One region of the Streptomyces lunaelactis genome, then DNA from elsewhere that is predicted to be linked to it. Evidence: riboswitches for the same ligand, from Rfam matches in the RefSeq annotation. Region 1 holds a riboswitch; each other region holds the start of a gene.

What was found. Region 1 has a riboswitch for cyclic di-AMP ahead of SLUN_RS18740 (M23 family metallopeptidase). Riboswitches for the same ligand answer to the same signal wherever they lie in the genome.
Region 2: linked by a shared signal. The riboswitch ahead of SLUN_RS36585 (LysM peptidoglycan-binding domain-containing protein) and the one ahead of SLUN_RS18740 (M23 family metallopeptidase) in region 1 are both predicted to bind cyclic di-AMP.
Region 3: linked by a shared signal. The riboswitch ahead of SLUN_RS34265 (LysM peptidoglycan-binding domain-containing M23 family metallopeptidase) and the one ahead of SLUN_RS18740 (M23 family metallopeptidase) in region 1 are both predicted to bind cyclic di-AMP.

The regions. Positions count from the first base shown of each region.
Region 1 covers NZ_CP026304.1:4,120,006-4,126,212, forward strand. Annotated here, with positions in the region: gene SLUN_RS18735 (PrsW family intramembrane metalloprotease) at 1-1,191, shown strand, start outside; gene SLUN_RS18740 (M23 family metallopeptidase) at 1,283-2,335, opposite strand; cyclic di-AMP (ydaO/yuaA leader) riboswitch at 2,347-2,502, opposite strand; gene SLUN_RS18745 (PP2C family protein-serine/threonine phosphatase) at 2,843-3,928, opposite strand; tRNA gene SLUN_RS18750 (tRNA-Met) at 4,193-4,266, opposite strand; gene SLUN_RS18755 (MerR family transcriptional regulator) at 4,377-5,126, opposite strand; gene SLUN_RS18760 (RNA polymerase sigma factor) at 5,187-6,207, opposite strand, start outside.
Region 2 covers NZ_CP026304.1:7,997,960-8,004,166, reverse strand. Annotated here, with positions in the region: gene SLUN_RS42155 (ATP-binding protein) at 1-557, opposite strand, end outside; gene SLUN_RS36595 (NAD(P)/FAD-dependent oxidoreductase) at 554-2,212, opposite strand; gene SLUN_RS36590 (hypothetical protein) at 2,211-2,396, shown strand; gene SLUN_RS36585 (LysM peptidoglycan-binding domain-containing protein) at 2,586-3,416, opposite strand; cyclic di-AMP (ydaO/yuaA leader) riboswitch at 3,421-3,579, opposite strand; gene SLUN_RS36580 (DUF1996 domain-containing protein) at 4,220-5,602, opposite strand; gene SLUN_RS36575 (saccharopine dehydrogenase family protein) at 6,002-6,207, opposite strand, start outside.
Region 3 covers NZ_CP026304.1:7,512,738-7,518,944, reverse strand. Annotated here, with positions in the region: gene SLUN_RS34280 (STM4012 family radical SAM protein) at 1-61, shown strand, start outside; gene SLUN_RS34275 (STM4011 family radical SAM protein) at 71-1,072, shown strand; gene SLUN_RS34270 (SGNH/GDSL hydrolase family protein) at 1,106-1,897, opposite strand; gene SLUN_RS34265 (LysM peptidoglycan-binding domain-containing M23 family metallopeptidase) at 2,109-3,050, opposite strand; cyclic di-AMP (ydaO/yuaA leader) riboswitch at 3,053-3,228, opposite strand; gene SLUN_RS34260 (alpha-galactosidase) at 3,614-5,707, opposite strand; gene SLUN_RS34255 (tyrosine-protein phosphatase) at 5,901-6,207, shown strand, end outside.

The sequences.
Region 1 (6,207 bases):
GTACGGGCCGGGGCGCTGATCACCCTCCTCGCCCTCTCCGGCCTGGTGATCCTCGCGCTCGTACGCGAACAGACCGGCACCCAGGGCTTCCTGGTCGGCCTCGCCCTCGCGACCCTGCCCGTCCCGCTGCTCGCGGCGGCCTTCCGCTGGCTGGACCGGGTCGAGCCGGGACCCTGGCGGAATCTGCTCTTCGCCTTCGCCTGGGGCGCCTTCGCCGCCGCCCTCGTCGCGATCATCGCGAACTCCTTCGCGACCCGCTGGATAGCCACCGCCACCGCGGACCCGGCGAGCGCGGACACCCTCGGCGCGACGGTGATAGCCCCGATCGTCGAGGAGAGCGCGAAGGCCGCCGCGGTGCTGCTCATCTTCCTCTTCCGCAGACGGGACTTCACCGGGATCGTCGACGGTGTGGTCGTGGCGGGCTTCACCGCGACCGGCTTCGCCTTCACCGAGAACATCCTCTACCTGGGCACCGCCTTCGGTGAGGACCAGGAGATAGGCGCATCGGGGCTCGCCTCGGTGACCGCGGCGACCTTCTTCGTACGGGTCGTGATGTCGCCGTTCGCGCATCCGCTGTTCACCGTGCTCACCGGCATCGGCTTCGGGATCGCGGCACTCGCCACACAGCGCCAGAAGATCCGCCGGGTCGCCCTGCCCCTGCTCGGCCTCGCCCTCGCGATGGGCATGCACGCCCTGTGGAACGGCTCGGCGTCGCTCTTGGGCCCCTTCGGCTTCTACGGCGTGTACGGGGCGTTCATGGTCCCCGTCTTCGGACTGCTGACCTGGCTGACGATCTGGACCAGGCAGCGCGAGCTGCGCACGATATCCGCCGAGCTGCCCGCGTACGCCGCGGCCGGCTGGCTGACGGCCGCCGAGCCGCGCGCGCTGTCCTCGATGCGGGCACGCACGATGGCGCGCGACGTCGCCCGGCGGATGCACGGCCCGGCCGCGGCGCACGCCGTGTCGGAGTACGAGACGTTTGCGACGTCCCTGGCCTTTCTGCGCCACCGGGCCCACCGCGGCGCGGCGGGCCCGGACTTCGTGGAGCGCGAGCAGGAGCTGCTGCACCATCTGTGGCAGCGCAAGGAGGTGGCCGCGCCCGCGCTGACGTACGCGGCACGGGCGACGGGCCGGGTGCCGGTGCCGCCGCCGCACCGCGACTACGGCGGCTACAACCCGTACCGCAGCTAGGGTCTTTCGTTTTGGTCAGGCCGGGCGGCAACGCGCGGCGCCCCTCGCACCGTTCGGTGCGAGGGGCGCCGTAAGAAGAACCGAGAAGAGCTCAGACCGTGAGGCCCTTGTCCCGCAGCCAGGTCATCGGGTCGATGCCCGTGCCGCCCGATGTGTGGACCTCGAGGTGCAGGTGCGCGCCCGTGACATTGCCCGTCGCGCCGACGCGGCCGATCGTCTCGCCCGTCGTCACCTTCTGCCCGACGCTGACCGAGATCGACGACTGGTGGGCGTACCAGACCTCCGTACCGTCCTCGAGCTCCAGGACCGTGCGGTAGCCGTACGAACCCGACCAGCCCGCCGCCGTGACGGTGCCCGTGTGCACCGCCTTGAGGGGCGTGCCCGTCGGGGCGGCGAAGTCCAGGCCGGTGTGCTGGCCCGAGGCCCACAGGGAGCCGGACTGGCCGAAGGTGGAGGTGATCGTGTACGAGGAGGTGGGGAGCGCGTAGCTCTTCGCCAGCTGCGCGAGCCGCTCGGCCTCCGCCTTGGCCTCCGCCGCCGCCTCGGCCGCCTGCTTCGCGGCCTCGGCCTTCGCCTCCGCCGCCGTCTGCTGCCTCTTCGCCTCCGCCGCGGCCTGGTCGGCGGCGAGCTTCTCCGCCGCGGCCTTCTCCTCGGCGGCCGCCTCGGACTGCTGCTGCTCGGCCTGCTGGAGGATCCGGGCGCGCAGGGCCTCCCCCGCGCCGGCCTCCTGGTCCACGCCGGTCCCGCCGGAACCGGTGTCCGAGGCCAGGGACATCGCCGTGAGCGGCGAGGCGTTCCCCGGCTCCTCGTCGGAGGAGTCGTCGGACATCAAGGAGCCGACGCCCGGCAGGGACTTGGCGTCGGGCAGGTTGTCCGCGATCGAGTCGGGAAGCGATATGGAGACCGGTGGCTTGTCCTGCGCGGTGGCCATGCCACCCGCGCCGACCGCCGCGATCACACCGACGCCCAGCACAGTGGAGCTGCGGGCGAGTCCGCCGCGCTGCTTCATCACACGGTGCCGACCGCGCACCGGACGGACGGAGTCCTCGGTGGGGTTCCATTCCTCCCATGCCCGCTCCGCCACCTCGTCACCGAAGTAGTCAGAATGCAGAGGGGCTACTGGGGCAGGGTTGTTGGACGCCACGGAGGCGTACTCCTTTCCTTCCTTCTCGCCTACCGGGTTAGCTGACGGGTTCGGAGCAGGAAGGTCTCCTACGGGCGCTTCAACCGCGAAAAAAGCGGCAAAAGGTGCCCGATTCACCCCAATTGGTGGTTCCCCGGTTCCCTTGCGGAATTCGGCGCGTGCGCACGGTGCCGTCTCTTGCGACGACTGGGACGACCGCGCTGCGTTATCGAACGTTAATAGACACCAGGGCCGGATTCCAAGCTGTTCCGACTGATCATTAACAACATCGGCCGGGACTTACCGGGACACATGCAGGCGGAGCCGGACGACTTGATCGCCCCTCAGGTCACTTCACACTTCTGACGGTGCATCAAATGTTATGCGGAGGGGTGTCCTTCGATTACACACGGTGCGCGACCAGATTCTGTCCGGTTGATCAGGCGGATGAGGGAGCGGCCCGCCGACGAGCGCGCGGTGGCCTTCACCGGCCCGCACGGCCGAGCATTCAGCGGCTGACCCGACCGCTCACTCGCTCTCCTCGCCCTTCACCACGGGTACGGTCCTGCGGCGGTCCGGCTGCCCCTCGGCGGGGCGGCTGACCGCCAGCAGCGCCATGTCGTCGGTGGAGCCGCCGCCCGTATGCCTGCGTACGTCGTCGACGATCGCGTCCAGCAGTTCCTCGGGCCCCGGAAAGAGCCGCCCGGCGAGCCGTTCGCCCGGGTCGTAGAAGACGCCGCGGCGGTCGCGCGCCTCGGACACACCGTCCGTGTACAGGAGCAGCGTGGCCCCGGCGGGCAGCGGATACTCCCCCGCCCGGTCCGGCCACTCCCCCAGACCCATCCCCAGGGGCAGCGCGGCCTTGGCCGGCCGCAGGCTGTCCAGGCCCCCGTCGGCGTACAGCACCAGCGGCTCCGGATGCCCGCGGTTCACCAGCCGCACCACACTGCGGGCGCGCGGGATCTCGCCGAGTACGGCGGTGGTGAACCCCTCGACGGATTCCAGACCTGCCCGCCGCTCGCCCTCGCGCGCCAGCGCCCGCTCCAGGCGCCCGGCGACCCCTTCGAGCGAGCTCTCCTGCTCGGCGGCCTCCCGGAACGCCCCGATGACGATGGCCACCGACTCGACCGCCTCCATGCCCTTGCCCCGGACGTCGCCCACGATGAGGCGTACGCCGTACGGAGTGTCCTGTACGGCGAAGAGGTCACCGCCGATGAACGCGTCCGCCTGCGCCGCCTCGTACCGCGCGGCGACCTGCAGCCCGCCGATCCGGTCCGCGGGAGTGGGCAGCACGGCCCGCTGCGCGGTCTCGGCGATGACGCGGGCGGAGGCCAGCCGCTCCCCACCGAGCCGTACGACCCGGTTGATGAGCACCGCGAGCCCGGCGACGGTGACGACGGTGCCCACCTCCGTGCTGGAGGTGACATTGCCCAGGGTGCGGTTGTAAAGCTCAAGACCGACCGCGGCGGCGATTGCCGCGACGCCGGTCAGCACGGTGTTGAGCAGGGAGAAGAACGGTGCGGCGATCAACGGTGCGGCCGCGAGGAGCGGCGAGGCGGTGAACCCGGCCGGCGTCGCGAGATCGAAGACAACACCGCCGATGATCATCATCATGGGCAGGACGCGGACAAGGCGATTGGCGTTGCCGCCGCCGTCCTGCTCTCGGTGCACCACCAGTGATCTCCTGCCTGGTCCACCCACAGCCGCGGACGGTACCGCGCTCTTCCCAGGCTGGCCGCAGCCGCGCCGGGCGGCGACTCACCGTCGGCCAACCGGGCGACGACCTCATGGGGCCTCAGGTCCTGTCCGGCCGATCTCGCCGGGCCGGGTACGACACTGGCCCGGCACTCTGATCGAGTGCCGGGCCAGTGTCTTCAGTAGCGGGGACAGGATTTGAACCTGCGACCTCTGGGTTATGAGCCCAGCGAGCTACCGAGCTGCTCCACCCCGCGCCGTTGAATGCAACCTTACGCCATCCGGAGCAAGATCAACTCCACCCTGCGAAGGGGGCCCGAGGCAGGCAGCTCACTGCCGGGAACGGCCGGGTCCGCCCGCGGGGCCGTCACCCGTCCGTGAGGTGCCGCTCCCCGTACACCTTCATCGCGTCCCGGACGAAGGCAGCGGTCCCCTCACCGTGCCGGTCGTAGTTGACGGTGAAGCGGGGGTCCGCGACGTACATCTCGCCGAGCCCGGTGAAGTACGACCTGGTCGGCGTGACCGTGATCGACAGCCACTCGTACTGCCGCCGCGTGATCGCCTGTACCTCGTCGCTGCCGGCCGCCTTCCCGTCCTTCAGCGCCTGCGCGAAGTCCTGGGCGATGGCGACCTGCTGCTCCTGGAACTCCCGCTTCTGCCGCGCGCTGAGCGAGCGCCACCAGCGGTCGCCCTTCTCGTACGCCTCCCGGCCCCAGCGCTCGGTTACCTCCCGCTCGTACTGCGTGTGATCGAAGCCGTCGAGTACTTCCTCGGCCATGAGCTCCTCCCCTTCCTCGGTCTTGTGGAGAGTGGTCCGCACCGAGGCGATCTGCCGCCCGATGCGTACCCGTTCCTGCTCCAGCAGCGCCAGATGCGTCCTGAGCGCGGCAGCGGTGTCCCGCTGGCCCTCGAGCACCTCGGCGATCGCGGGCAGTGGGAGCCCGAGCTCCCGCAGCAGCAGAATGCGCTGCAGCCGTACGAGCGCGTCCTGGTCGTAGTAGCGGTAGCCGTTGCTGCCCACGCGGCTGGGCTCGAGCAGCCCCAGCTCGCCGTAGTGCCGCAGCGTGCGGCTCGTCGTCCCGGCCCGCCGGGCAATCTCCTGGATCGACCACTCCATGCGCTTCACGTTAAATCTTGACGTTGCGTAAAGGTCAAGCGCCGAATCGGGGGTCCCGGCTCAGGGCAGCAGCCGGGCCGCGCGCATCTGCAGATAGCGCGTCTCGGGGACGCTGAGAGTGCGCTGCGCCGCCAGCCGGTACGCGGCTCGCGCGCCTTCGGTGTCCCCCGCCTTCTCCAGCAGATGCGCGCGTACCGCGTCGAGCCGGTGGTGGCCCGCCAACCGGTCCTCCAGCTTGGCGACTTCGGCCAGCCCGGCCTCAGGACCGTGCACCATGGCGACGGCCACGGCCCGGCCGAGTTCGGCCATCGGCTCGGGGGCACGGCGTACGAGGATGTCGTACAGGGCGAGAATCTGCGGCCAGTCGGTGTCATCGGCGCGAGCCGCCTCGTCGTGCAGCGCCGCGATCGCCGCCTGCAGCTGGTAGGCCCCGGCCGGCCCCTGCGACAGCGCCTCCTCCACCAGGGCGGAGCCCTCCGTGATCGCCTGGGGGTCCCAGCGGCCGCGGTCCTGCTCGTCGAGCGGGATCAGTTCGCCGTGCGGTCCTGTGCGGGCGGCGCTGCGGGCATCGGTGAGCAGCATCAGCGCCAGCAGCCCGGTCACCGCGCCCTCCGTGGGCAGCAGCCGGCGTACGGCCCGGGTCAGCCGGATCGCCTCGCGGGCGAGGTCGGCGCGGTGCAGATCGCGGCCGGAGGTCGCCGTATAGCCCTCGTTGAAGATCAGGTAGAGCACCTGGAGCACGGCCGCGAGCCGCTGGTCACGGTCCTCGGTCACCGGCTGCCGGAAGGGCACGCCCTTGACCTTCTGCTTGGCCCTGCTGATGCGCTGCGCCATGGTCGCCTCGGGGACCAGGTGCGCGCGGGCGATCTCGGCCGTGGTCAGACCCCCGACGGCCCGCAGGGTGAGAGCGATCTGCGCGGCGGCGGTCAGCTCGGGGTGACAGCACAGAAAGAGCAGGGTGAGGGTGTCGTCCTCGGACGGGGCGCGGCTCTCACCGGGTGCGGGCGCCGTGAAGGCGTCGCGAGGCGTGAGCTGTGCGACGGTCTCCTCCCGCCTCCGCCGCGCCTCGTCGCTGCGCAGC
Region 2 (6,207 bases), 3.9 Mb from region 1:
AGGGTGTCGGTGGCGCGTACGGCCGCGGCCGCGGGGTTGTTGAGCTCGTGGGTGAGCCCGGCGGTGAGGGAGCCGAGGGCCTCCAGTCGTTCGCGTTCGCCGATGATGGTGTTGCTGGCACGGGTGCCGAAGAACAGGCCTTCGAGCAGATGCAGCGCCATGGGGAACCAGGTGCGTACCGCGTGGGCGAACTCTTCGGCGGGCAGCACGAAGAGTTCGACGTCGGTGATGGCTCGCAGCGTGTTGGGGTAGACCTGGTCCACCCGGTCCCCGAGGTAGGCCTGCGTGGCTCCGCTGTAGACACCTACCTGCTCGGTGCGGCCGAGCTCGATGTCGTCGCCGTGGAGATGGCGGACCATGGCGACCGTACCGCTGAGAAGTACGAAGAAGCAGGTGGCGGCCTCGCCCTGGGAGTAGACGGGCGCTCCGCCCGGCCGCACCTCGACGCTGCCGCGCTCGGCGAGCCACGCCAGCTGTTTGTCGTCGAGGGCCTCGAAGAGGAACAGGGTCTGCAGTTCGGCCGGGGTCAGCTTGTCGCGCGGGCTCGGGGCATTCATTGCGCCTCCATGTAGCGGTGCACCAGGGAGACGGCCATGGCGCCTTCCCCGACCGCGGATGCGACCCGTTTGACCGATTCGGCCCGTACGTCGCCGGCGGCGAAAACACCGGGCACACTGGTTTCGAGGTGGTAGGGGTCCCGTGACAGCGGCCATCCAGCGGGGCGCGCTCCCTCGGACAGCAGGTCGGGACCGGTGAGCACGAAGCCCCGTTCGTCACGGCGGACGACGCCGTCCAGCCACCCAGTGGGCGGTTCGGCGCCGATGAAGACGAACAGCCACGAGGCATCGGTCGTTCTCACGTCGCCCGTGCGGTTGTCGCGCAGGGTCAGTCGCTGCAGGTGCCTGTCGCCCTCGCCGCCCGCCACCTCGGTGTGCGGGTGGACGTGAATGTTGGCGATGCCGTCGATCTGCTGGACCAGGTAGTGCGACATCGACCTGGCCAAGTCGGCTCCGCGGACCAGGAGATGGACGCGGTTGGCATAGCGGGAGAAGTAGACGGCGGCCTGGCCGGCGGAGTTGGCGCCGCCGACGATGTACACGTCCTCCCCCGTGCAGTTGGCTGCTTCGAAGGACGCCGAGCCGTAGAAGACTCCGGCTCCGGTGAACTCGTCGAGGCCCGCCCCCTCCAGCCGCCGGTACGACACCCCCGTCGCCAGGACGACGGTGTGCGCCCCGATCGAGGTCCCGTCGCTGAACCGCAGCACCCGGCCCGCCCCTGCCGCTTCCAGTGACACCACTTCCCGCGCGCTGAGGATCTCGGCGCCGAAGCGGGTGGCCTGCCGACGTGCCCGGTCCGTCAGCTGCGCCCCGGACACTCCGTCGGGGAAACCCAGGTAGTTCTCGATACGGCTGCTCTGGCCGGCCTGCCCGCCGGTCGCGCTCCGCTCCACCAGCACCGTTCGCAGCCCCTCGGACGCCGCGTAGACGGCGGCGCCGAGCCCTGCGGGGCCCGCGCCGATGACGACGACGTCGTAGAAGTCGGCGGCCGGGGTGGTGCTCAGTCCCACTTCGGCGGCGAGCTCGGCCTCGCTCGGCGCCTGCAGGGTCTTGCCGTCGGCCGTGATCACCAGCGGCACGTCGTCGGCGCTGAGACCGGCCGCGTCCAGGAGCCGCCGCCCTTCGGGTTCGTCCGCGGCGACCCAGCGGTAGGGCACGAGATTGCGGGCGAGGAATTCCCGTACGGCGAAGGACGGCGCCGACCAGCGGTGGCCGACGATCCGTGTCTCCCCCACCGCCAGGTCGGGCGCCGCCGCCCACAGCTCCAGCAGCGCGTCCAGCACCGGGTAGAGGTTCTCCTCCGGCGGACTCCACGGCTTGAGCAGGTAATGATCGAGATCGACGATGTTGATCGCGTCTATGGCCGCGCCCGTGTCGGCGTACGCCGTCAGAAGCACCCGTCTGGCCAGGGGGAAGAGGTCCATGGCCGCTTCCAGAAACTGCACGCCGTTCATCGTCGGCATGCGGTAGTCGGCGATCATCACGGCGAGCGGCTCGCCGCGCAGCTTGACCTCCCGCAATGCCTCCAGGGCCTCTGCACCCGAGGGCGCGCGGAGCACGCGATACCGGTCGCCGTACCGGCGCCGGAGGTCGCGGGCGATGGCTCGGGAGACTCCCGGATCGTCGTCGACGGTCAGGATGGTCGGCTTCGCCATGCCCACCATCATGCGCCGCACCGATCACGAATGCGATGCGAATGCGGAACACGACCGGAGTAAGGGCTCGGGCGGCGATCTTCGGCCCGTCGCCATGCAGCCCCTCCGTGACCTGAAGGTCACGCTCGTGGAGCGCCGTCACGTCGGCCCGGTCCGTGCGGCGAGCGCGATCTGTTGCGTTTGAACCTTTCGGCTAAAGAGTCGGTGCGGTGGTACGGGCCAGGCCGGGCCGCAGATCGACGTCGGCGAGCACGTCGCAGCAGGCCGCGCCTGCCCGAGCTGCGGGCGGCAGCAGCCGGGATCGGGGCCGACCTGCACATCTCGGGGCGCTTCACGGGGATCCCGGCGGCCCGAGCCGCCGGGACCCAGAACGTCAGTAAGGTCCGTTGACGTTGTCGATCGAGCCGTACTTGTCGGCGGCGTAGTTGCACGCGGCGGTGATGTTGGCGACCGGATCAAAGCTGTCCATCGCCGTGCCGGGCACGTGGTAGGCCAGGAAGGTCGGCTGGATGACCTGCAGGAGCCCCTTGGACGGCGTTCCGGCGGCGGCGTTGGAGTCCCAGTTGTTGATGGCCAGCGGGTTGCCCGCGGACTCGCGCATGACGTTTCGGTGGATGCCGTCGTAGCTGCCCGGTATGCCGTGCCGGGCCATGACGTCCAGCGACTCCTTGATCCAGCCGTCGAGGTCATTGGAGTAGGCCGCGGGCTTGGAGACGACGGCGGCCTTCTTGGTGGACAGGGTGGACGTCCGCTCGGAACGGTCGGCCCGCTGGGAGGAGGATGCCTTGGACGCGGACGCCTTGGCGGAGGGCGCCTTGGCGGAGGGCGCCTTGGCCTTCTTACCGACGGTCAGCTCGAGTCCGGGATGAATCAGCCGCGGGTCGTCACCGACAGCCTTCCGGTTGTCCTGGTACAGCTTCTTCCAGCCGCCGCTCACGGCGAGCTGGTCCGCGATCTTGGAAAGGGAGTCCCCCGCGACGACCGAATAGGTCGTGGGGCCCGCCTTCTTCGCGGGGGCCGGCGCGGCCGCCGCGATGGCCGGTGCCACGGCCTTCTCGACAGCAACGGGCTGCGCCTGCGCCGCGCCGGCAGCGGTCGCGCCGATCACCGGAAGGACGAGTGCGGCGCCACCCGTGCCCACGACGGCGAGACCCCGGGTGAGTGAGCTGGACTTGGGGCGACGGTGCTTACCCTTTGCGGGCATGACGAATTCCTCTCCGTCGCCTGCGAGGTGAGCTGTCGGGTTCGGGCTGGAGATGCCCGGCCGCAGTATGAATGCGACTTCACCCCAAGCCGTTCCGGATTCCGGATCGGCGGCTTACCTGGGTCCCCCGCTCCTGCCGTACGTGAGTGGGTCGGTTCGGTTTCCGGATGGCGGCAGGATTCGGCGGTCCATCCGGATTGCCGTGACCGTAAGCGAGATGCACCGGAGGGAACAAGCCCTGAATTCAATAGGGCATTCCGCGAGGAGGATCCGCCGCGAGAATATCCCTTGATCCATCCCGAGCGGGAAACTCAACTTTCTTTCTGTGGAACGGGACTGGGCTCATCGGCGCTGTCCACAAATCGCCATAGACGTGACCCATTTCACTGGAGGCAATGCGGAACGGTGTGCCGTGCGGCAGGGCGCGAGAGAAAGATATTTCGCGCGAGTACTACCAATTCAGGCATCATGCGAAATATCAGAGCAACTGCCCACGCAGTAACTTTTCGGGCGAAACGTCACTGCCGGAACGCTTTCTCGACCAAGGTCGCGCAGCGAGTCGCCCTGGCGGACCGCGAAACGCCCCGCGGTTCGCACCACTATTCGCCGCTGTAGGCAAATATGGAGGCTTATGCCGCCTCTGTCCGTTTATCGACCGGCCGCCCCAGACTCTCGGCCGCCGGGACCCTGCTCCTGGGCCTGCGCCCACGCGGTGAACGCCTGAGTGCACAAGAGCGGGGTCCCCATCGTCGACGAGAGGAAACGGGCGGGCGGCGTGGCATCCGCCGCGCCGGATCCGGACGTCAGCCGCACCTACGGCCGTTGTTGATGCAGCTCACCGCTTTCCTCATCAGCGACGCGGACATCACGTTGATGAAGTCGCCATGGTCCGTCACCGGCTTGTGCAACTGCTCAGGGAAGCTGTCGACGGCGAACACGGAGCCGGGCGCGATCTTGTACGTGATCCGCTGGACCAGTTGAGGAATGGCCCGGAATCCCTTCGGGCACGCGCCGTTGGGGCGCGCGAAGGTCACATGCGTGCGGTGGTTCGCGCTGTCGGTGTTCTGGCCGTCCCAGCAGCTCTGGAAATTGAACGTACGCACCACGTTGCTGCCGCGCGGGCACAGCGGGTATTTGTCCTTGAGCTGTCGGTTCTCGAAGCCGGTGCAGCTCCAGGATGCGTTGGCATTGGCTGTTCCATTGGTGAACGCCTTGGCGTCGCCGGTGATGATGCGCAGGAATGTGGGCATCGCCGTGACTTTGCCGACGGGACTGCCGCGGAAGGTGAGTTGCACGGAAGCGGGCTGGAGAATGCGTCCGACGTTGCCGTCCTGTCCGCCGCCGGGAAGATTGGCGTCGGCCTCGATCTTCCCGTTGCGCAGTCGCAGCACCGGCCAATAGTGCGTGGAGCGGTCGCCGTTGGTGCACGTCGTATTGGCGGTGGCCAGGTCGTCATTGGTGGAGAAGGCATCGGTCTCGAGGTTGCCGACGTAGTCGTGCATGTGGTGGGCGCCGTTGCTCACACCGGGGGCGACGATGACGTTGTCGGGGTTGAAGTGCTTGTTCTCGTTGCGACCGCAGCGCGACTTGAAGGTGCCACGGGAGGCGTTGCTCCGTACGCGGGGCTCGGCGACATTGGGCCGCACCTTGCGGATGTCCACGAAGTCCGACCTTCGGGGACCCGTCTGCCCCTGACCGCCCGCGGCCGGCGCGGAGGCACTGGCAGCAGGGGCGCTCGGAGCGTCAGATCCGGAACCGGCCGCGGAAGCGGGGGCCACATCGTCCTTCTTGACCGTGCAGGACGCCAGCGAGTCCATCCCCTGGGGCCGGCTCGAGACCCGCTCGATCTCGGCGGCGATGCGGTCCAGAGTGCCGCGGCGCTGGGAGGACAGCGGATCCAGTACGCGCGTGCGTACCCACTTCTGGTCGGCTTGAGCGCCGCCGGTGGCGAGTTGCCGATAGGCATCCGCGACCTGGCTGTCCAGCTGCGCGAGTTCACCGTCCACGGCCGGCCGCGCCTGCTCCGGCACACTCGACAGACGGACCGCGACGTCCGGACAGTTGATGGTCATCGGCGCCTGCCAGCCTGCGGCCTTCGTGGAACCCCGGGCGGCCGAGGCGTCGTTGTCCGTCATCAGGAGAGCCCCGCCCCCCACGGCCATCGCTGTCACCCCGGCGACAGTCATGCCGATCAGTCTGGACCGCTTGTGTCTCTGTCTGTACCTCATCAGTCCGCCCCTCTTGATTGCCGTCGCACACCGTGGGCTTCATGCCCCTCGGCCGAGTCGGGCCGTACTCTCGCCCGCTCCGGCGGAAGACACAGCACAACGCAGAGGGATACGGAAACCAGGATGGTTCTGCTCAGTCGAAGCGGAAACTCGCTGAAACTCCGTGCGCCGGGCGGGCGTCGACGGGCTCTTGCGGACGGCGGAAGGGATCACGCCGTCGCGGAGATGATACGGATCAGAACAGTAGCGCCAATTCGGGGGCGCGGGCCCCACTTCACCTGCGAGACGGCGCCAGCCGGCGCCGGTACGCCGAGTTGGTCCAGACCTATTGACGCACACAGCACCGGCGTTGGGCTGTCACTGCTCGCGCATGCCCCAGGGTGAACCGTACTCGGTCAACAGGTCCAGGAAAGGCCGGGCGGGGAGTGCCTCGGGACCGAGGACGCCGCTGCCGGACCAGGTGCCGGCGGCGATCAGTTCCAGGGCCACGACCGGGTTGATCGCGGTCTGCCATACGACGGCCTGGCAGCCGTACTCGCGCATGGACCACTGGTTGTCGACCA
Region 3 (6,207 bases), 3.4 Mb from region 1:
GGGCCCCGAACTCTTCTCCCCCGCCGTGCGCGCCGACATGGCCGCGTACGAACTCAAGTGAGGTTCAGCTGTGGACCTGACGATCCTCTACCGTGGCCCGCTCGCCTCCTGCGACTACGACTGCCCGTACTGTCCCTTCGCCAAGCGGCACGACAGCCCCGATCAGCTGCGTGCCGACCGTTCCGCGCTCGAACGCTTCGCCGACTGGGCGTCCGAGCAGACGGACGACCAGTTGTCGATTCTGTTCACGCCGTGGGGCGAGGGCCTGGTCCGCTCCTGGTACCGCCGCACCCTCACCGAGCTCTCCCGGCTGCCGCACATCCGCCGGGTGGCCATCCAGACGAACCTCAGCTGCCGCACCGGCTGGGTCGCGGACGCCGATCCCGACACCCTCGCACTCTGGTGCACGTACCACCCGGGCCAGACCCCGTACGACCGATTCCTCGGCAAGTGCCGTGACCTGTCCGGGCGCGGGGTCCGGTTCAGCGTCGGCGTCGTGGGGTTCCCCGAGCACCTGGCCGACGCCCGTCGCCTGCGCGCCGATCTGCCCGCCCACGTCTACCTCTGGGTGAACGCGGCCGAGGGACGCAGCTACAGCGACGCCGAGGCAGCCGAGTGGACAGAGCTGGATCCGCTCTTCGCGTACAGCCGCGATCCGCACCGCTCGGCAGGACTCCCGTGCCGGACGGGCGAGTCGGTGATCTCGGTGGACGGCGACGGCACGGTGCGGCGCTGCCACTTCGTCCCGGACGAGCTCGGCAATCTCTACGACGGCTCCTACCGGCGGGCGCTGCGTCCGCGCGACTGCCCGTCGGCCGTCTGCGACTGCCATATCGGCTATGTCCATCTGGAGGCGCTGCCGCTGTACGACGTGTTCGCGGGTGGTGTCCTGGAGCGGATCCCGGCCGTGCCCGCCGCTTCTCAGGCGTCGTACGGAGCCGGAAGGCCGATCCCCGTCAGCCTCGCCGGCTCATCCCCCAGTCGGCGCGCCACCGCCTCGTCCTGCACCCGCGCCGAGAACGCCGTCAGCTTCGGGACGCCCGTGAAGAAGCCGAGAGGGGAAGGGCCGTAGTACTCACCGGCCCGTACCCGCACCCCGTCGCCGTCACAGGGGCAGCAGATTCGGCCGCTTGGCTTCCACATGGTCGCCGGAGCTCTCGCCGCGCAGCCTCCGTCCGATCCACGGCACCAGGTGCTCGCGCGCCCAGTGGATGTCGTCGCGGCGCACTTCGAGCGGGCCGCGCGGCGGCAGGGGCGGCCACGACTGGTCGGGGTCGGCGGGCACCTCCAGGCCGAGCACCTGGGCGGCGCGCAACGCGACCCTGGTGTGGCCCTCGGGTGACAGATGCAGTCTGTCGCCGTCCCAAGCCCGCCTGTCCTGGACGGATTTGAGCGACCACAGATCGAGTACGGGACAGTCGTAGCGATCGGCGATGGCCCGTACGTGCGCGGTGTACGTGGCGATCTTGCCGCGCAGATGGCGCAGTACCGGCACCCCACGCGTATCGAATCCGGTGGTCACCATGACGGTGCCGACCGAGCCCGCGAGGTCGGCGACGGCGCGCTCGAAGCGCTCGGCCACATCGTCGGGGTCGGTGCCGGGCCGGATGATGTCGTTGCCCCCCGCGCAGAACGTCACCAGATCCGGGGCGAGTTCCCTCGCCCTCGGGACCTGTTCCTCGACGATCTGATCGAGGAGACGGCCGCGTACGGCGAGATTGGCGTACCTGAAGGTGTGCTCCGGCATCCGGTCGTCCAGCAGGACCGCGAAACGGTCCGCCCAGCCGACGTACATCCCATCGGGGCCCGGGTCGCCGACGCCCTCGGTGAAGCTGTCACCGATCGCCGCGTACGACCCGAATGCGCCATCTTCTTCTGTTCTCGAATCGTCTGCCACGAGACCTCATCTTTCCCTTACGGATGTGACCTACGCGACCGTAAGGAGGGGTTGACGAGGGGTGATCTTTGCCACCGGTCACGTTTCGCCCACGCCGGAATACGCCGAATCCCCCCGCGCCACTCAGGACGGCGCGGGGGGATTCGGCGTGCTGGATTCGTCGGGCGTCAGGGCATCGGCCCGTTCATCAGCGCGTCAGTTCACCAGCGCGTCAGATGCTGACGCCGTGGCTGCGCAGGTAGGCCAGCGGGTCGATGTCCGAGCCGTAGCCCGGGCCGGTGCGGATCTCGAAGTGGAGGTGCGGACCGGTGGAGTTGCCCGTGGAGCCGGAGAGGCCGATCTGCTGGCCGCCGCTCACGTTCTGGCCGGAGGAGACGGACAGGGAGGAGAGGTGGGCGTACTGCGAGTAGGTGCCGTCGGTGTGCTGGATGACGACCTCGTTGCCGTACGCGCCGCCCCACCCGGCGGAGACGACGGTGCCCGGGCCGACGGACTTGACGGTGGTGCCGGAGGACGCCGCGAAGTCGACACCGGTGTGGTAGCCGCTGGACCACATGCCACCGGCGAGGTGGTACGGGGTGCTGATGGTCGCGCCGGAGACGGGCGAGGTGAAGCCGGAGCCGCTGGTCTGCGCGGCGGTGCTGCCCGTGCCCTTGGACGACGCCTGCTTTGCCGGCTTGGCCGGCTTCGAGGAGGAGTCCGGGGAGCCACTCGAAGAGGACTTGGCCGGGCCCTCGGAGCTGGGCTTCGGCTTCTCCTGCGCGGGGGCCTTCGCCTTCGCCTTCGCGCCGAGGGTGAGCTTGAGGCCCGGGTGGATCAGCGAGGGGTTCTCGCCGACGACCGCACGGTTGTCCTCGTACAGCTTCTTCCAGCCGCCGCGGACATCGTGCTTGTCGGCGATCTTGGCCAGGTAGTCGCCGGAGACGACGGAGTACGTGGTGGGGGCGGCCTTCTTGGCGGGTGCCGGAGCCGCGGCGGCGGTCACTGCCACCGTGTGCGAAGCCGCGGCGGGCGCGGCCTTGTCGGCGGCGTGGGCGCCGGTGGCACCCATGAGCGGAAGTGCGATGACGGCGCCACCCGTACCGGCGGCGGCGACGAATCCGCGCGTGATCGGGTTGACCTTGGGACGGCGGTGCTTACCCTTCGCGGGCATGGCGAATTCCTCTCCGGCGCCTACGAGGTGAGCTGTCGGGTTCGGGCTGGAGATGCCCGGCCGCGCAGTTGCGCGACTTAACCCCAAGCCGTCTCCGGACCTCCGGAATCGGCGTACTTACCTGGGTCCCCCGCTCCTGCCACACGTGGGTGGGTGGAATTCCGGGCGGCGGCAGGATTAGGCGTTCCGTCCGGATTGGTCGTGACCGTAAACCGGCAAACCGACCGGAAACAAGCTGCCCCTTTCCCCGGTCAATGATCCCTTTGATATTGCCGGGGAATTCCGGTCACCCTCCGTGAATCGAAGTCCTTGGCTCGCCGCCTGGCAGCGGAATTGGCTTCCGCCGTACCGCCACACACCGTCACGAATATGATCCTGCTCACGGGTCGTGCCCCATCTGCATTGCAGACGGGGCACGTTATGCCGAATCGACCAATTCGGACAGAAGCGTCATTTATTGACGAGGTGGCTTATCGCCATCACATACACCTCATTCCCGCCTTGCGGGCGGAATTCGGCGGCCTTCCGGCTCGGATCAGCGGGTTCGGATCAGCGGGCTCGGGTCAGCGGCGGCGCAGCCGGATCACCGTGGCGTCCATGTCACCCTTCAGCCCGGTGTGCAGCCCGTGGTGCAGGAGTACGGAGCCACGGTGCACGGCGCCGGTGTCCAGGCACTCGTACGCGGCCGCCGGGTCGAGCCCCCGCAGCCGGAGCCTGGGCGGCAGCTCGCCGTAGTGCTGTGCCTGGAGCCAGGCGAGCACGACGGTCTCGTCGCCGCGCACGTACTGCACGGCGCTCAGCCCGCCCTCCGGGGCCCGCAGCCGGTACAGCCCGCCGTGCTGCACCACCGGCCTGATCTTCTTGTAGAGCTCCGCCCAGCCGCGCGCCTCGGTGAGCTCCCCCTCGCTCCATTCGGTCAGGTCGCCGCCGACTCCGAGCACTCCGGCCATCGCGCTGACAAAGCGGAAGCGCAGCGTGCTGAAGCGGCCGTTGAGCTGGACATTGGGGCTGTCGGTCACCCAGGCCGCCATGACCCGTGCCGGGTGCAGCTGGGTGAAGCCCTGCTGGATGCCGAGCCGGTCCAGCGGATCGGTGTTGTCGGACGTCCATACCTGGTCGGTACGGGAGAGGATGCCGAGGTCGATCCGGCCGCCGCCGCCGGAGCAGGACTCGAACGCCACCGTCGGGTGCGCGGCCCGCAGCCGGTCGAGGAGTGCGTACAGCGCGTGCACATGCTCGACCCACAGCTTCTGCGGATACTCCTCACCGGGCCAGCCGACGTCCGTGAAGCAGCGGTTGAAGTCCCACTTCACATAGTCGATGGGCGCGCTGCTGAGCAGTCCGTCCAGCTGTTCCCAGAGACAGGCCTGTACGTCCTCGCGGGCGAGGTTCAGTACGAGCTGGTTGCGGAACTCCGTGCGGGCCCGGCCCGGGTGGTGCTGCACCCAGTCGGGATGCGCGCGGTAGAGATCGCTGTCGGCGTTGACCATCTCCGGCTCGACCCAGATCCCGAACTGCATGCCCAGCGCGTGCACTTCGTCGGCGAGCGGCTTCAGTCCCTGCGGGAAGCGTTCGGCGTTGGGGGTCCAGTCGCCGAGTCCGGCCCGGTCGCTGGTGCGCTGCCCGAACCACGCGTCGTCGACGACGAACAGCTCGATGCCCATGGCGGCGGCCCGCCGCGCGAGCGCCCGCTGCTGTTCCTCGGAGATGTCGAAGCCGGTGGCCTCCCAGGAGTTGTAGAGCACCGGACGCTCGCTCGCGGCGTCCGGGATGACGTGCGCCAGCTGCCAGGCGTGCCAGGCCCGGCTGGCTCCGCCGAATCCGCCGTCGCTCCACAGACCGGCGAAGACGGGCGAGGTGTAGGACTGGCCGGGCGCGAGCCGCAGCAGTCCGGAGTCGTCGTAGCCCGCGCCGCCGGTGATCTGGACGAGTCCGTCGGGCAGCCGCTGTACGGCGATCCGCCATGACCCGGACCAGGCGAGCGCGCAGCCGTACACCTCTCCGTGCTCCTCAGTGGCGCCTTCGGCGTCGAGGGCGACCCACGGCAGGTGCTGGTGACCGGTGTGCCCGCGCCGGCTGCTCAGTACCTTCTCGCCGTACGTCAGCTCCGACCGTACGAGCAGGGACTCGGCCGCCCAGCGGCCGTGCAGCTGGCTGAGCCGCCAGTGGCCGCGCTGCGGCAGTGTCCAGGTGGCGGCATCGGCCCGCAGCAGCTCCAGGTCCGGTCCTTCGCCTTCGTGGGTGACGGTGACCCAGCGCTCGATGACGTCCGCGTCGCCGCGCATCCGGTGGTGCAGGGTGAGCCCGAGGCCGTGCAGCGCGTCGGTGAAGCGGAGCCGCAGCTCGTCGCCGTCGATCACCTCGGCGCCGGCGAAGGTCCACTGGGTGCCGCGGACCATGTCCGTACGGACGGAAAGCGCGGGCCGTACGAAGCGGGGCCCGCCCTCGACGGGATACTCCTCGTGCCCGTCGAGCTGCGACTCGAACGGCCAGCAGGGCGGCAGGCCCTGGGCCGCGAGTGCCTCCGCATCGGCGCCCGAGATCCGTGGTCCCCAATGAAGATGCAGCAGTTCGTCGCCGTCGGTGAGGTGCAGCCCATAGCTGCTCGCCGTTCCGGAGAGAACCCACGTACGACCCTTGCCAACGCTCTCAATCATCCCGACCCCTCAGATACTCACAGGTCCGCACAGGCCCGCACATCATCCGACCGCGACCGCTGCCTGTGCAACGCCCTTGCGGGCACGGCCGAGATGATTGCCCCAGGAATCCATGTCGTATCGTCGGGAAAGCGCCATCGTCGGCGAGCAGCGCCGACGGCAGTCACTTCAGGAGCCCCCCGTGACGCAGCAGCTGCCGCCGCAGGTCCCGTCGACAGAGCCGGAGCTGTCGGGAGTGCGCAACTTCCGGGACGTGGGCGGCCTGTCGACCGCGGACGGCCGGCGAGTGCGGTACGGCAGCCTCTTCCGCAGCGGCCATCTCGCGCACGCCACGGAGAGCGACGCGGCGTTCCTGTCCACCCTGGGCCTGCACACGATCTTCGACTTCCGCAACGCCGCGGACCACCGGCTGGAGGGCCAGGACGTCGAGCTGCCCGGCGTACGCAATGTGAACCTGCCGCTCTCCGACCCGGCCGACGGCGCCGAGTTCTGGAAGATGG